One region of the Bacillus haynesii genome, then DNA from elsewhere that is predicted to be linked to it. Evidence: predicted binding sites of a transcription regulator. Region 1 holds the regulator's gene; each other region holds the start of a gene.
The links. Region 1 encodes Rex, which represses fermentation and respiration genes when NADH is low (regulators of the CRP and FNR family bind a similar motif). Its sites were predicted from a motif close to TTGTGAAATATTTCACAA; they were not measured.
Positions count from the first base shown of each region.

Region 2: the regulator Rex is predicted to act here: its motif matches at 2,329-2,346, upstream of H2R00_RS16255 (cytochrome ubiquinol oxidase subunit I).
Region 3: the regulator Rex is predicted to act here: its motif matches at 1,539-1,556, upstream of H2R00_RS05125 (nitrate/nitrite transporter).

Region 1 covers NZ_CP059494.1:2,407,938-2,413,482, reverse strand. The annotation lists gene H2R00_RS11935 (ABC-F family ATP-binding cassette domain-containing protein) at 1-1,175, opposite strand, end outside; gene moaC (cyclic pyranopterin monophosphate synthase MoaC) at 1,322-1,828, shown strand; gene H2R00_RS11925 (redox-sensing transcriptional repressor Rex) at 1,832-2,479, shown strand; gene H2R00_RS11920 (twin-arginine translocase TatA/TatE family subunit) at 2,518-2,691, shown strand; gene tatC (twin-arginine translocase subunit TatC) at 2,698-3,474, shown strand; gene H2R00_RS11910 (YdiK family protein) at 3,520-3,711, opposite strand; gene H2R00_RS11905 (CPBP family intramembrane glutamic endopeptidase) at 3,711-4,445, opposite strand; gene groES (co-chaperone GroES) at 4,671-4,955, shown strand; gene groL (chaperonin GroEL) at 5,000-5,545, shown strand, end outside.
Region 2 covers NZ_CP059494.1:3,284,735-3,290,279, reverse strand. The annotation lists gene cydB (cytochrome d ubiquinol oxidase subunit II) at 1-878, opposite strand, end outside; gene H2R00_RS16255 (cytochrome ubiquinol oxidase subunit I) at 865-2,271, opposite strand; gene H2R00_RS16250 (hypothetical protein) at 2,525-2,899, opposite strand; gene H2R00_RS16245 (formate/nitrite transporter family protein) at 3,110-3,898, shown strand; gene H2R00_RS16240 (DUF1259 domain-containing protein) at 3,983-4,372, shown strand; gene H2R00_RS16235 (NAD-dependent malic enzyme) at 4,398-5,545, opposite strand, start outside.
Region 3 covers NZ_CP059494.1:1,059,064-1,064,608, forward strand. The annotation lists gene H2R00_RS05110 (nitric-oxide reductase large subunit) at 1-305, opposite strand, end outside; gene H2R00_RS05115 (Crp/Fnr family transcriptional regulator) at 462-1,211, opposite strand; gene H2R00_RS05120 (DUF2164 domain-containing protein) at 1,174-1,413, opposite strand; gene H2R00_RS05125 (nitrate/nitrite transporter) at 1,635-2,831, shown strand; gene H2R00_RS05130 (fumarate/nitrate reduction transcriptional regulator Fnr) at 2,977-3,690, shown strand; gene H2R00_RS05135 (YwiC-like family protein) at 3,736-4,458, opposite strand; gene H2R00_RS05140 (cyclic nucleotide-binding domain-containing protein) at 4,608-5,075, shown strand; gene H2R00_RS05145 (TIGR04053 family radical SAM/SPASM domain-containing protein) at 5,190-5,545, shown strand, end outside.

The DNA.
Region 1 (5,545 bases):
ATTGAGACATGGGAGCCCGTCGCGATTGTTCCCGACACCGGCTTTAGCTTTTGAATCAATGCTTTCAAAAGGGTTGACTTGCCGATTCCGTTCGGCCCGACTAGCGCAACGCTTTCCCCGCGGGTAATGCGAAAATCCAATGAACGGAGAAGCGGGGGCTGCTCCTGATAGCTTACCGTCAGGTCTTCCACTCGCAGTACATCGTTTCCGCTTTGCCTAGTAATTTCAAAGCGGAATGACGCCGATTTTTCATCTCCAAGCGGTTTGTCCATGATCTCCATCCGTTCAAGCTGCTTTCGTCTGCTCTGCGCCCGTTTCGTCGTCGAAGCTCTTGCCAGGTTCCGGTCGACGAACTCCTGCAGTTTGGCGATTTCGTCCTGCTGCTTTTCGTAAAGCTTTGTTTCCCTTTCCAGCTGCTCGGCTTTTAATTGGAGATAAGAGCTGTAGTTCCCGATATATTTTTTGCTTTGTGCCCGGGTAATCTCGTAAACTTGGGTAACCACTTTGTCAAGAAAGTACCTGTCATGGGAAACGATTAAAATCGCTCCGCTGTAGTTTTGTAAATATTGTTCAAGCCATGTCAGGGTATCGATATCCAAGTGGTTTGTCGGTTCGTCCAAGATGAGGAGGTCCGGTTTTGTCAAAAGCATTTTTCCGAGGGCAAGCCTTGTTTTTTGACCTCCGCTTAAGTCCTGAACGCGGACGGAGTCATCAAATCCCGCAAAGCCGAGCCCGTGCATAACGGATCTGACTTCTGCTTCATATTGGTAGCCGCCTTTGTCCTTGAACTCCTGCTGAAGCCTGTCATACGTCTTCATCAATGATTCAAGCTTGTCCGGTCCGGCTTGCGCCATCTTTTCCTCGATCGCGCGCATTTCTTTTTCCATTTTTTTTAGAAAATCAAATACCGACAGCAATTCCTCTTTAAGCGTCAGCTTGGAATCGAGGCCGGAATGCTGGTCAAGGTAGCCCATCGTCAAATCCTTCGGTTTGATAATGTCCCCCTTTTCATATGAAAGCTTTCCTGCGATAATCTTTAGGAGAGTCGATTTTCCGGCGCCGTTGCGTCCGACGATCGCAATCCGGTCCCGAGATCTGACTTCGAGTTTTATATTCGTTAAAATCGTATCGGCTCCAAACGATTTTGAAAGCTGGTTCACTTGTAAAATCATCATGATCTTTCACCTCTTGTCTGCTATTTTAAGTGTAGCTTATCACCGCGCAGTCAGCAAACAATTAAGTGAAGTCTGGAAGATTTTAGCCGAAGAAAAAGACAGAACGAAAAAAATAGTGTATGATCGTTATAAGGAGAGTTAAGAACATGAATGAGTTTACACATTTTAATGAACAAGGCAGAGCCAAGATGGTTGATATAAGCGAAAAGGAAGCTTCAGTGCGCACAGCTGCGGCTGTTTCAAGCGTGTCAATGAATCGAAAAGTACATGAAAAAATCAAAAACCGGGAAATCGGAAAAGGCGATGTATTGGCGGTGGCGCAAGTGGCCGGAATCATGGCCGCAAAACAGACATCCGCCATCATCCCGATGTGCCACCCAATCGCTCTGAAAGGAGTCGACATCACCTTTCGTTGGGAGGAGAAAGAACAGAAGAGCATCCTGCATATTCAATCTAAAGTCAAGACCAAAGGGAGCACAGGTGTGGAAATGGAAGCGTTAACTTCCGCCTCCGTATGTGCGCTGACCGTATATGACATGTGCAAAGCGGCGGATAAGGGAATGGTGATAGGACCGACCTTTCTTCTCGAAAAGACAGGCGGGAAAAACGGTGACTATAAAAGGGAAAAAGCTGATGTAGACATGGAGGATTAGTTTATGAACATGGATCATTCAAAAATTCCGCAAGCGACAGCGAAACGGCTGCCATTATACTATCGTTTTTTAAAAAACCTTCATGCATCCGGAAAACAGCGTGTATCTTCCGCTGAGTTGAGCGATGCCGTCAAAGTCGATTCCGCGACCATCCGCAGGGATTTCTCGTACTTCGGCGCGCTCGGAAAAAAAGGATACGGCTACAATGTCAATTATTTGCTGTCCTTTTTCAGAAAGACGCTTGATCAGGATGAAACGACGAACGTAACGCTCATTGGCGTGGGGAATTTGGGGACAGCCTTTCTCCATTACAATTTTATCAAAAACAATAATACAAAGATCGCCATGGCGTTTGACATCAATGAAGAAAAAATCGGAACCGAGGTCGGCGGCGTTCCCGTCTATGATCTGAATAAGCTTGAAGAGCATATGACGGATGATGATATCCCGGTCGCCATTTTGACGGTTCCAGCTCAAGCTGCACAGTCGATTACAGACAGGCTGGTGGCGCTTGGCATTAAAGGCATTCTTAATTTTACGCCGGCCCGCTTGAATGTGCCGGAACACATTCGCATTCATCATATAGATTTGGCGGTTGAACTTCAGTCGCTGGTGTATTTTCTGAAACATTATTCAATGCAGGAAAAGTAAAACGGAAAACGAAAAATAAAGGAAAGGGGGCAGGCTTTATGCCAATCGGTCCTGGAAGCTTTATTTTAATCGTCGTGGTGGCGCTATTGATATTCGGCCCGAAGAAACTTCCCGAGCTGGGAAGAGCGGCTGGAAACACGCTGCGGGAGTTTAAAAATGCGACAAAAGGTTTGGCTGACGACGATTCCGATAAAAAGAAAGAAGATCAGTAGGATAGGATGACATTTATGAAGGGAAAAGAAATGTCGCTGATAGAACATATCACAGAACTACGCAGACGGCTTGTGATCACTTTTTTCTTTTTTGTTTTATTTGTTGCGGCAGGCTTTTTTTTGGCAAAGCCGCTGATTATCTATCTGCAGCAGACGGATGAAGCGAAGCTGCTGACGCTTAACGCGTTTAAGCTGACCGATCCTTTATTTGTGTACGTGCAGTTTGCGTTCATCATCGGTGCCGTCTTGACTTCGCCGCTTGTTTTATACCAGCTGTGGGCTTTCATTAGCCCGGGGCTGTATGAAAAAGAACGAAAAGTGACGCTTAGCTATATTCCGGTATCGATCATTCTTTTTTTAGGCGGCATTGCCTTTTCTTACTTTATTTTATTTCCGTTTGTCGTGGACTTTATGACGAGAGTCTCAGATGATCTGAATGTTAACCAGGTCATCGGAATTCACGAATATTTTCAGTTTCTGCTTCAGTTGACGCTTCCTTTTGGCTTATTGTTTCAGATGCCTGTGGTCATCATGTTTATTACAAGGCTCGGGCTCGTGACGCCGATGTTTTTGGCGAAAATCAGAAAATACGCATATTTTGTGTTGTTCGTCATCGCGGCGCTCATTACACCGCCTGAGCTTTTGTCGCATTTAATGGTCTCAGTGCCATTGCTCATTCTTTATGAAATCAGTATCGTGATTTCAAGAATATCCTACAGGCAAGCGCAAAAAACAATGATTCAAGAGGAAAATCAAGCGTTTTTGAACGACCATACAAAATAAGAGCCATTCTTTTTTCAGAATGGCTCTTTTCCTTCACATAAAAGGCTATTGATCTTTTCGCTTCATCCTGCCGGCCATGGCGAACATTTTAAAGGAAATGCTGATATTATAGGCTGCGAAAAGCATCAGCAGGATCGTATAAAAAGACCACATGTTTCCGGGCGAGGTTGCCGCCAGATACGTAAACAGCACACCCGTTAAAAAATAAATCACTCCCCAGAATTTAGGGCTTCTCATCATAGAAATCCTCCAATAATCATTTGCATTTTCTCGACGTGTTCCAAATATTTTTCAATAGGCTCCCGGAATGTCTGCAGCAAGACGACGAAAGTATTCATGGCGACATGGGCGAAAATGGGCACGATAATCCGGTTGGTTCTGACATATAAAAAAGCGAATGTGAATCCCATTGCTGTATAAATGAGCAAATGGCTGAAATCCAAATGGACGACCGAGAAGAGAACCGAACTGAACAAAGCGGCAATGAAAAAATTCGTTTTCTCATAGATTGCACCGAAAATGATCTTTCTGAAAATGATTTCTTCAAGAATCGGACCGAATACAGAAGAGACAAACACCATCAGCGGCAATGCGGTGATGATTTCCATGATTCGCTGCGTATTTTCGGATTCCGGGTTGACCCCGAACAAGTACATTTCGATCGAAGCGGCAATTGACTGCGAAAACAAAGCGAGAAAAACGCCGGCTACCGCCCATCCGATTGACGCGCCAACCGATGCTTTTGGACGGTTGCGAAGCGTCGTCTTCGGGACCGTCCGCAAAATCAGCAGCACGATGACGAGACAGAGAGTAAACGCGATGACAGACCAGACGCCCGCCAATGTAAGCTGGGCTTCAGCTTTGGGCTGTCCTCTGCCCACACCCAAAAAGTAGAGAAGAGGCAAGCCGACATAGGCCGACAATTGCATGAGAACGTATGCCAATATAATAAACCAGTATTGTTTTCTCAAGCTTTATGTACTCCTTTTCTAAAAATCTAAATCAGACTATGTTTATTGTAACACACTCTTTTTAAATTATAGGATGATAAGGATATGCGGAGAAATGTAAGCGCAAAAAAATTTGACCTTTTCACTTGAAATTGCCTGGGAGATTCTTTATTATAAGAATTGTGTTAGCACTCACCGAGTGCGAGTGCTAAAATTACATATGAAAATATTGAGGAGGTTGTTTCATTGTTAAAGCCATTAGGTGATCGCGTTGTCATTGAGCTCGTTGAGTCTGAAGAAAAAACTGCTAGCGGAATCGTACTTCCTGACTCCGCAAAAGAAAAACCACAAGAGGGTAAAGTGGTTGCAGCCGGTTCAGGCCGTGTGTTAGAGAGCGGAGAGCGCGTTGCATTAGAAGTTAAAACAGGCGACCGCATCATCTTCTCAAAATATGCAGGTACCGAAGTGAAATATGAAGGTACTGACTACTTAATCTTGCGTGAAAGCGACATTTTAGCTGTTATCGGCTAAGTCATAAATAAAAACGAGACAATTATATAGGAGGTTCGAATAACATGGCAAAAGATATTAAGTTTAGCGAAGAAGCCCGCCGTTCAATGCTGCGCGGTGTAGATGCATTGGCGGATGCTGTAAAGGTAACTTTGGGACCTAAAGGACGCAACGTCGTTCTTGAGAAAAAATTCGGTTCTCCATTAATCACAAACGACGGTGTAACCATCGCGAAAGAAATCGAGCTTGAAGACGCGTTCGAAAACATGGGCGCAAAGCTTGTTGCTGAAGTTGCGAGCAAAACAAACGATGTTGCCGGTGACGGTACAACAACAGCGACAGTTCTAGCTCAAGCGATGATTCGCGAAGGTCTTAAAAACGTAACTGCCGGCGCTAACCCTGTAGGCGTGCGCAAAGGTATCGAGCAGGCTGTGGCTGTAGCTGTTGAAAGCCTGAAAGAAATCTCTAAACCAATCGAAGGCAAAGAATCAATCGCACAAGTTGCTTCAATCTCCGCTGCTGACGAAGAAGTCGGAAGCCTGATCGCTGAAGCAATGGAGCGCGTCGGCAACGACGGCGTCATCACAATTGAAGAATCCAAGGGATTCACA
Region 2 (5,545 bases), 880 kb from region 1:
TTATAAACGGTTAAATCATATGCGCTTTTAACCGAGCTGATCATGACGCGCGGGAACAGTGCAGTGAAAATCGTCGCCACTGTAAGAGCGATCCCCGCACCCGTCATGGCAAATGTCCAGCCGTCGCGTTTTTGTTTCATAAACACGATCGACAGCACATAACAAACGACAATCAGAGCCGCAAGCGGTATCGTCACATGTCCCCTGCCAGTGAACAAGTCCGTTTCAAAAATGGATAAAGCAACAAAGGCAACAAGCGCCGCCAAAACGGCAAATACGACTTTTCTGGCCAGCTGTCTTGCCCGGTCACGCAAATCGGCTTCCGTTCTCAATGTTATAAAGATCAGTCCATGCAGCAGGCAGAGAAGCGTAACGGTGACTCCCCCTGTCACGGAATAGACGTTCACATAATCAGTAAAACCGGCGTGCAGATTCATATCGGCATCGATCGGCATGCCGCGCAAGATGCTGGTAAACAAAACACCGAACAAAAACGGGGGCAGGATGCTGCCGAAAAATACGACCCAATCCCATGTTTTCTTCCATTTTGCGGTTTCGACTTTTCCTCTAAATTCAAATGCGACCCCGCGGCCGATCAATGCAAGAAGAACAAAGACAAACGGAATGTAATATCCGCTGAACATCGTGGCATACCAGTTCGGAAAAGCGGCGAAAATCGCGCCTCCCCCGGTCAGCAGCCAGACTTCATTGGCATCCCAGAAAGGGCCGATCGTATTGATCATCACCCTTCGTTCAAGCTCGTTGCGTCCGAGAAACCGGGTCGCCATTCCGACGCCGAAATCAAAGCCTTCAAGAAAGAAAAAACCGATGAACAGCACAGCGACTAATATAAACCAAAGTTCATTAAGAGATACCATGGTAAACCTCCTGATCAAACGGGTCTGTCGATACGGAATCATCATGATGGTGGTCATGGTGTGCAGCCCCTTTTTTAATCTCCCGTACAAACAAGTAGACAAGAACGAGCGCCAGTACAAGATAAATCGCTGTAAACGCGATGACAGAGAACAGCAGCATTCCCGCTGATACGTTCGGAGACACGGACTGCGCCGTTGTCAAAATACCGAACACCGTCCATGGCTGGCGTCCGATTTCAGTCATGATCCACCCCGCCGTATTTGCAATGAATGGAAAGGCGATCAAAGCCACCATTGTCCGCAAGAACCATTTGCTTGTTTCGAGTCTTTTGCGGAAGCTGAGATAAAGACCCGTCAAAGCGGCAACGATCATTAAAAGCCCTGAACCAGCCATGATTCTGAAACTCCAGAACGTCGTTTTCACCGGTGGAATATAATTTCCTTCTCCGTATTTTTCTTCATATTGCTTTTGCAGTGTCTTCATTCCAGGCACATCGCCGCTGAACTGTTTATAAGCCAAATAGCTGAGCGCATAGGGGATGCTGAGCTCGGATTTGTTTTCCTGCTTGTCCGTGTCAATGTTCGCAAGCACCGTCCAAGCTGCCGGATCGCCGCTGTCATCCCAAAGCGCTTCGCTGGCAGCCATTTTCATCGGCTGGCTCTTCATCAGATGCTGTGCCTGCTCATGTCCGCTGAACGCTACGCCGATGCCAGAAACAAGCGCCACAATCATCGCGATTTGAAAGGATTTTTTAAAAAAGAGCAATTCTTGTTTTTTCAGCATTTTATACGCGCTGACGCCGGCAATGAAAAATGCCCCAGTGGCAAGCGCACCGAAAATGACGTGCGGAAATTCAACCCATAGCTGCGGGTTTTTAATAATCGCAAAGAAATCGGTCATTTCCGCGCGGCCGTTTTTAATCGCGAATCCGACAGGCTCCTGCATAAACGAGTTGGCCGCCAAAATCCAAAACGCCGACATGATCGTTCCAAGAGAAACAAGCCAGATGGACAGCAAATGAATCTTCTGCGGAAGCCGATCCCAGCCGAATATCCACAAACCGATAAACGTCGATTCCATAAAGAAAGCGAGCAGCGCTTCCACCGCGAGCGGAGCGCCGAATACATCACCGACAAAGCGGGAGTACTCCGACCAGTTCATTCCGAACTGAAATTCCTGTAAAATCCCGGTGACCACACCGACTGCAAAATTAATTAAAAATAAGTGCCCCCAAAATTTAGCCATCGTTCTGTAAATGTCTTTTTTCTTTACGACATAAAGGGTTTCCATTAAAGCAACCATAAAGACAAGCCCGATTGACATCGGTACAAAAATAAAGTGAAAGATCGTTGTTGAAGCAAATTGAAATCTTGCCAAAATGAGTTCGTCCACTGTTCCAGTCTCCTCCTCTTTGTTCTAGCCGGACTCGTTGCCAAAAGGGCATCCCCCTTGCTCAAAGTTTCACATACATCTTATGAATATGATCATTGTCACAGACAAAAGGGTGACCTCAGCCCACATTGTTGTTCTGTTATTATCCGGATGGTTATTTATACCTGTACTTTACCGCGAAATCCTTCTTAAATAAAGTATATTTTTCCTAATTAATGGATGTCATTGTGACAATTATACGAAGGAATTATAGCTATTTTGTGACATGGTGGTTATCAAGAACTAAATCGGTATAAGAAAAATGCCCCGAATCCATGTGGAGCATTTCCTCATTCAACGACTGTGATTCTTTGTGCAAAGCCTGTCGCATCAAAAGAATACCGTTATATGCAATACAGCAAATTCGGTGTTTTCCTTCAGTGCGCGCCCGCCTTACAGAACGTCCTGCTATTTTGTCCAATCTGTGAAACCTTCCTTCCGCCTTCTGTGCAGTCCCTTCATTCATTTGCTGATTTATCCCCACTAAGCCTTCACGCGGCACCGGCTGACTGCACTGTATGTTTGAGATTCCTCTCTGCACAGCCATCTTGCATATCAATTTGAAACCGGTCCCGCTGGTCATATACAAAACGCCGCCCCCTCTGACTTTTAACGAAGGGAATATTTATTACGTAGGAATAAACAATAACGATACCTTGTTTATTCTATGAAAATCGAACCATACATTTGTTCAAACAAAATACACAAAATTTGTGAAACGTTTCACAATATCCTGCTATACTTAGGTTGTATTTATGATAGAAACTTCTTAAGTAAACACTTGATGGTGGTGGAAAACATGGAATCAAAATCACTTGTTCTTGTCGAAGAGCTTGCTTTAAAAAAGCAAAGCATTTTTATGCAAAGCCCGCTTCGCTATCTTTTACGGGCTATGCTGGCCAGTATGTTTATCGGGTTCGGAGTCATTGTAGCGTTTAAAACGGGGAATCTCTTTTATGTTGAACATTCTCCGTTCACATATCCAATTGCAGCCATCACATTTGGGGGCGCCATTATTCTGATCGTCTATGGCGGGGGAGATTTATTTACGGGAAATACATTTTATTATACATTGGCTGCGCTTCGTAAAAAAATGCGATGGCCCACTGTTATCAAGCTGTGGATGTTCAGCTATGCAGGAAATTTAATAGGCGCCGTTTTTTTCGCAGGCCTCATCTTTGCGACCGGCTTATTTAAGGATCCTTCTTCCACCGGCTTTATTCTCAGCGTGGCGGAGCATAAAATGAATACGCCGGTGACCGAATTGTTCTTCAAAGCGATTCTGTGTAACTGGCTTGTCTGTCTTGCGTTTTTTGTTCCGATGGCGCAAAAAGGAGACGGAGCAAAAATGTTCTCTATGATGCTGTTTGTTTTTACTTTCTTTATTTCCGGTTATGAACACAGCATCGCGAACATGGCCACTTTTGCCGTCTCCCTGGTGACCGAGCATCCGGATACGATTTCGATTGCAGGTGCAATCCATAACTTAATTCCGGTAACACTCGGGAACCTGATCGGAGGCGCGTTTATGATGGGCTTCATGTACCACTATGCTAACAAGCCGGGCGGTGAAGAAATCATCAAATAAAAGGATCGTCCATTTTTAAAGGATTCTAAATATGCGGGCTCCCTTCATAAAATCGTGGTAACTTTAAAAATGGAGGTTCACCGGATGCAAAGTTTTCATTCGCTTTGCCGGCAATTTGGACATATTTTAAATGGAGAGGCGCACATTGAACACGGTGTTTGTTCTGTCAGCATCAAACGGAATTTGCGTGTCACGATTCAAGGAAGACCAAGCCGGGGAGTCGGCATGGAAGAAATCATGTTCGAATCGCTCGATCAAAACGGAATCGCCTTGAATATGGCCGAAGTCGCCATTTTGCCTGAAGAAGTTCCGCTGTTTACAAAAAAGCTTGTCGATCAGGGCATCATCATCAGCGCTCTCCACAATCATTGGATGTTTACAGAACCGAATATTTTATATATTCATTTTCAATCTGTAGAACCGCCGTTACCATTCGCAAGAAAAACAGCTGCCGCTTTATCCGTATTGCGATAAAACAGCAGCTGTTTTCTTTATCCGTTTATTTTCCCATTTCTGAAAGTGCGACCCTTTCGACTGCTTTGGCCACAATCTCGTGAACTTCAGGGTTCAGCGGATGAGGCACAAGATCGCCTTGTTTTGTGCAGGATGCGATCGCTTCGGCGGCCGCAACCAGCATCGGGTGGCTGATCGAATCCGCTCCGGCATTTAACACGCCCCTGAAAATACCGGGGAATCCCAGCACATTGTTGACAGACCGTCCGTCCGCAGCGTAGGCTGCCCCGGCCTCGAGCGCATCCTCAGGCTCAATCTCCGGCTTCGGATTGGACAGAGCCAAAATCACCTGGCCTTCCCGAACCCATTTCTTATTGATCAATCCCGGAACACCGGTTGTCGCGACGATGATATCACAGCTTTCCATCAATTCTTCAATGCTTTCAGCCGCATGGCCGCCATAGTTCTCTAAACGCGCCATCGCCTCAAGCGATTTATCCGTTCCGACAACACGTTTTACTCCATATGCCATAAACATCCTGCAGATCGCGACCCCCGCCGCGCCCAGGCCGATTTGGCCGACATGGGCTTGCTTCAGATCGACCCCGGCACTCTTGGCTGCTGAAATGGCGGCCGCCAGTGTCACCACCGCAGTACCGTGCTGGTCGTCATGCATGACCGGAATATTCAGGTCGTTTTTCAGGCGCTCTTCGATTTCAAAACAATGCGGGGAACCGATGTCTTCAAGCAAAATGCCGCTAAATCCGGGCGCGATGTTTTTAACCGTCCTCACGATTTCGTCAGGATCATTCGTGTCGAGCAGAATCGGTACCCCGCTGATGTCCGCAAGCTGGTCGAAAAGTGCGGCCTTCCCTTCCATAACAGGCATTCCCGCCACAGGCCCTATGTCTCCTAAGCCAAGGATCGCCGTGCCGTCCGTTACAATTGCAACTGAATTGCCGATTCCGGTATAGATATTCGCTTTTTGCGGCTCTTCTTTAATAAGCTCGCACACATTCGCGACACCTGGCGTATACACCCGCCGCAGATCAGCGAGCGAGCGAATCGGCATCTTGCTTTTCATGCGGATTTTGCCGCCTTCATGTGCAGCCAATACATCATCTGAAACGGTATGAAGGTGGATGCCTTCTTTTAAGTTGCGGATCACTTCAAGAATCTCGGTAAGCTGTTCTT
Region 3 (5,545 bases), 1.3 Mb from region 1:
ATTTTCAGGGCTTCGGCCGTGTAATCAGGACCCATGTAAGATCCGTGCCCCAAAATCGTTCCATAGTCCATCAGCGCGTATTTTTGAAATACGGCCTGACCGCCTGAAATGGACGATTTTGTCATGAGCACCTCTCCGTTTGGCCCGGACACTTCAACAGGTCTTGGTGCAAGTCCTTTGAAGATCCAATAGCCTCCCAAAAGCAGCACCGAAAAACTTACGAGTAAAGTAAAGACGAGAACAGATTTCAAAAAACCGTTTTTTGATGCTTTTTTAACGGGCACCGTCTTTCTTTGAACTTCCATTGCGGTTCACTCCTTTTTTGATTTTGCATGTCCTAAGATACTGGATATGCAGCATACCGGTTGTGAACCAGATCACTTAAATAATGGCGGATTTGTGAACAAAATAAAAAACAGGCCTTCCATTTGTCGTTCAATGGAAAGCCTTAAACGCATGCCTTAATTGCAGCCGTTCAGCCAGTCTGTATCATGAATGAAAATCCCGCTCCTGTCAGCCGTCAGCAGATTTTTCTTTTTCATTTCATTTAATGTGCGGTTAATCGTTTCCCTTGACGTTCCGACCATGTTCGCAAAATCCTGATTGGTAATGGGCAGGCTGATGTAGACCCCTTTTTCTTGCGGAATGCCGTGTTCGGCAGCAAGTTTCATTAATACATGTGTCAAGCGGTGCTGGACGTCTTTTGAGATGAAACCTTGGATCCGCTCTTGCAAATCGAGAATCTTTTTCCCCATGATTTGCATCACTTTTATCGTCATTTCCGGATATTTCATCAAAAGTTCATTAAAATCGGCGATGCGGATTACAATCAATTCCGTTTCTTGAACAGCTTCGGCTGTTGCCGGGTATGGGGAGCGGTCAAAAAAGCCGACATGGGGAAACATATCCCCGTTTTGCAAAATCGAAATCACTTGTTCATTGCCGTCTTCATCGATTTTAAAGGCTTTAACAAGACCGGATTTGATGAAAAATACCGCTTCCCTCTCTTCCCCTTCCATAAAAACAAACATTCTCGGCTGATAGGTGCGCTTGACCGCGATCCGCTCGATTTGCTTGAACTCTTCATCATTCAGCCCGCTGAAAATCATAAATTGCTTCAGAAACTCCATTGATCTTTCAATCCCTTCGGTTGTGCTAAAGGAGAGCGGTTTGTCACAGGCGGCGCTCCAGCGCAAAGAGCTCTTCTTCAATCGCCGCTGCCTTCTCTTCCACCACTCTGCGGCTGTCCTTCAGCGCCTGATTGTAAAAGTAAGGTCCGAGCTTTTCCTTTACGAATTCGAACATTTGAATCGCCGCAATGTCTCCAACCTCTTCTCCTCTTTCTTCAACATAAAAGCGTTTGATTTCATCGATGATCGCTTGTTTTTCTTCTTGGGTAAGCTTTATAAACATAAAAGCGGCACTCCTTTTTTTATTTCCATGATAAACGATAATGTCCGCAAATGAACAATTTAATTTTTAATGGCCGTTTATTCTCCGTCACTTACCGATATTAAACCCGAATCAAGCGACTGACCGTGTGACGTAATTCACAATGTTTTAAAAAGACTTTTTGTAAGATAAACATGCTGATTGATTTATTCATTTTTCCCTTTGAAAGGAGCAAAACCGCAATGGTAAATCGTCAAAAAATACAATTACCGCTGCAGTCATTTAGTTTAGTCGCAGGATTTATGGTTTGGGTATTGATTTCCTCATTAATGCCCCACATTAAGCAGGACATCGCTCTGACAGACAGCGAGATATCCCTTGTCACGGCCATTCCGGTCATACTCGGGTCGCTTCTCAGGATTCCGCTGGGCTACTACACGAACAGATTCGGAGCAAGAATTACGTTCATGATCAGCTTTTTGCTGCTTCTGTTTCCGGTTTTTTGGATTAGCACAGCCGATTCGCTGTTCGACTTGATCCTTGGCGGATTCTTCCTCGGCATCGGCGGAGCGGTCTTTTCCATCGGGGTCACATCACTGCCGAAATACTACCCTAAAGAAAAGCACGGGTTTGTCAATGGGATCTACGGCGCTGGGAACGTCGGTACAGCGATTACCACTTTTGCCGCTCCTGTTGTGGCAAAGACCGCCGGGTGGGAAAATACGGTGCGGATGTACATCGTGTTAGTCGCCGTATTCGCTTTATTGAACTTTATCCTTGGAGATCGAAAAGAAAGAAAAGTTACGGTATCTGTAAAAGAGCAAATGAAGGCAGTCTACCGAAATCAGACATTATGGTTTTTAAGCTTGTTTTACTTCATTACATTCGGATCTTTCGTCGCGTTTACGATTTATCTTCCGAACTTTCTTGTTAATCACTTCGGGCTTGATCCCGTCGATTCAGGGCTTAGAACCGCCGGATTTATCGCTGTCGCCACTTTTCTGAGGCCTGTCGGCGGCTGGCTGGCAGACAAATTCAACCCGCTGAAGCTGTTGATGTATGTATTTGCCGGCTGTACCTTGTCAGGGATTTTATTGGCCTTTTCGCCCAGCCTCGGACTTTACGGGTTTGGGGTATTGACTGTTGCCGTTTGCGCCGGCCTCGGAAACGGGATCATCTTTAAGCTCGTGCCGCTTTATTTTTCAAATCAGGCCGGCATCGTCAATGGGATCGTATCAGCGATGGGCGGCTTGGGAGGATTCTTCCCGCCTCTCATCCTGTCAAGCGTTTTTCAGGTTACCGGCCATTACGCGATCGGATTCATGGCGCTGTCAGAAGCGGCCCTTGCAAGCTTTGTGATCGTGGTCTGGATGTATTTTCAGGAAGTGAACAAAACATCGTCCAAAACATCATCCAAAACGAAGGCGAACCATTTATAAATCCATCCTGCAAAAAGAGCTTGAGTCGATGTGCTCAGGCTCTTTTTTGGGACTATATTCATATGTTCACAATATTGTTTATATTTAAAAGGTCACTCAGCCTTATTTAACGTTAAAATAAGAACTGCAAAAGGGGTGACGCTCAATGAACATTTCTGTTAGAAAATCAGACACAGATTTGCTCTCAGACGATCTGCATCACTTGCTGGAATCGATCAGTACGCGACGAAAAATCAGGCAGGACACATTCCTTTTTCAAGAAGGGATGGATGCGGAGGAACTGTATCTTATTCAGTCAGGACTTGTCCAGATCGGCAAATTGACGTCCGATGGCAAAGAACTGACACTTAGAATGTGCAAAAGAAATGATATTGTCGGGGAGCTTACGCTTTTTACAGAAGATGCGAAATATATGCTGAGCGCAAAGATCCTCTCTGATGGCGAAGTGTTGGTCATCAATAAAGATAAGCTTGAAAAAGAACTCATTCAAAACGGTGCGCTGACGTTTGAGTTTATGAAATGGATGAGCACGCATTTGCGAAAGATTCAATCGAAAATCCGCGACCTTTTGCTGAATGGTAAAAAAGGCGCGCTCTACTCCACCTTGATCCGTCTCGCAAACAGCTACGGCATCACAAGAAGCGACGGGATTCTCATCAATATTGTGCTGACGAACCAGGATCTGGCGAAATTTTGTGCCGCTGCAAGAGAGAGCATCAACCGCATGCTGAGCGACCTCCGGAAGAACGGTGTCATTTCAATTGAGGACTCGGGAAAAATCGTCATCCACCAGCTCAACTATTTAAAACGCGAAATCGACTGTGAAAACTGCCCGCTCGAAATCTGCAATATCGACTGAAAAAGCGAAAACAAACAAGGACATGAAGCACAGTGTCCTTGTTTTTTACGTTTGCAGCAGAAAAACGATCAACACGGCCATAAAGAAACAGGCATTCACCAGCTCAGAGATTCCGATTGTCTTAATCGACAATTTCCTCCCGTGGAAAAACCACGCTCTGAGACTGCTCGGCACTACGCCAAGCACCGCCCATTCTGCCCCTGCGGCCAGCGAGACGAACGGCAGGAAAACGTGGTAGCCCCATGAATAAAGTTTAAACCGATTGTTTTTCTTTTCGCGGATCATTGACTTGACATAAAAGGCGCTCCCTGTGAAAAACAAAGCGGACTGGATAAAAACAAACAATGCCTCACCATCCAGTTTCCCCGCTCCCATCCAGAAGCTCGCCAGCCCGCCCGCGCTGAAAACAAGGATTGCCGCAATATCATTTAAAAGCGCCCTGTCGTTGTTTCTTTTCGCATAATAAAGATTGATGAGAAAGAGCGGAAACAGCGGCAGACCGAGAAAAACGAGCCGCGGCTCCAGCCAGACCGAAATGAGCAGGAAAACGACGGCCGGAATGCCGTAGACAAGAACCCATTTTTGATAGTAAACGATATTTTTCTTCTTCACCATCATCGTAGCCGGAAATGCCGCAAGATATAGAAACAGCCATCCGCAGAACAGCGGAATATGCTTTACATCCGCGCCCCCGGCGAACATGCCGAGAATAAACGGGATCACAAGCATCGCCCAGGCGCCGTGCTGCTTCGGTATGAACACTTTCATCACACATCCTCCCTTCTTTTCTAGTACATTATAAAAGTTTCGTCTTTCTTACACAGTGACATTTTGCATACAGTCGTGTGAACTAAATCACTGCGCCCTGCAGCCCGGCGCTTTATACTAAAAGCTAATATAGAGAAGGAGGATATACCATGGACCGGTTTGACTACTTATTGTTTCTGAAAAATCTTCCTATGTTTTTCGGGGTGCCCCTTCCGATCATCAAAAAGCTGCTGAAGAACGGTAAGGTGATCGATATCCAACCATCTCAGCATTCGCGATCGTTCCTTCATTCGCAATCCGTCTATTTTGTTTTAAAAGGAGAAGTGCATTTTTCTGACAGAAGGCTTCCGGAAGAATCTCGGACGATCGCCGAGTGGGAAAAAGGCGATGTTTTTCCTATCGATCAAAAAGGCGAACCTTTCTTATCTCCGTTTATTTCAGTCAACACTGCCTCTGAAACCGCCGTGCTTGAAATACCATTTCATAATTTCAAAAAAATGATGACTTATAACCGCCAATTACAGACGAACTTTCTCATGCTGCTCCAGCAGAATTTATTTTTTTCCTACCAGCTTTTTTTGCGTTACCTCAACTCCTCCGCAGAAGACGACGTGTGAGAAGGGCCTCTCCCCTTCTTTCTCTTCTTTTCTCCAAATGTGATCTACTTAACTTTTTTTCTCTTACATATCCGCTACGATACACATGAATGCAAACGAAAGGACAGATGAAAGATGATACATTGCGATTTCGACAAGTCTCCGTTTATCGTCATTTGGGAGCTGACAAGGGCTTGCGAGCTCAAGTGCCTTCATTGCCGGGCATCTGCTCAAAATAAACGCGATCCGCGGGAGCTTTCCCTGAAAGAGGGAAAAGATTTAATCGATCAAATTCATGCGATGGACAATCCGCTCCTCGTGCTTACAGGTGGTGATCCCTTAATGAGAGACGATGTATTCGCCATTATTGAGTATGCCGTCGAAAAAGGGGTTCGCGTCTCCATGACCCCGAGTGCCACACCGAATGTTACAAGAGAAGCGATTCAATCAGCAAAAGAAATTGGCTTATCCCGATGGGCGTTCAGCTTGGA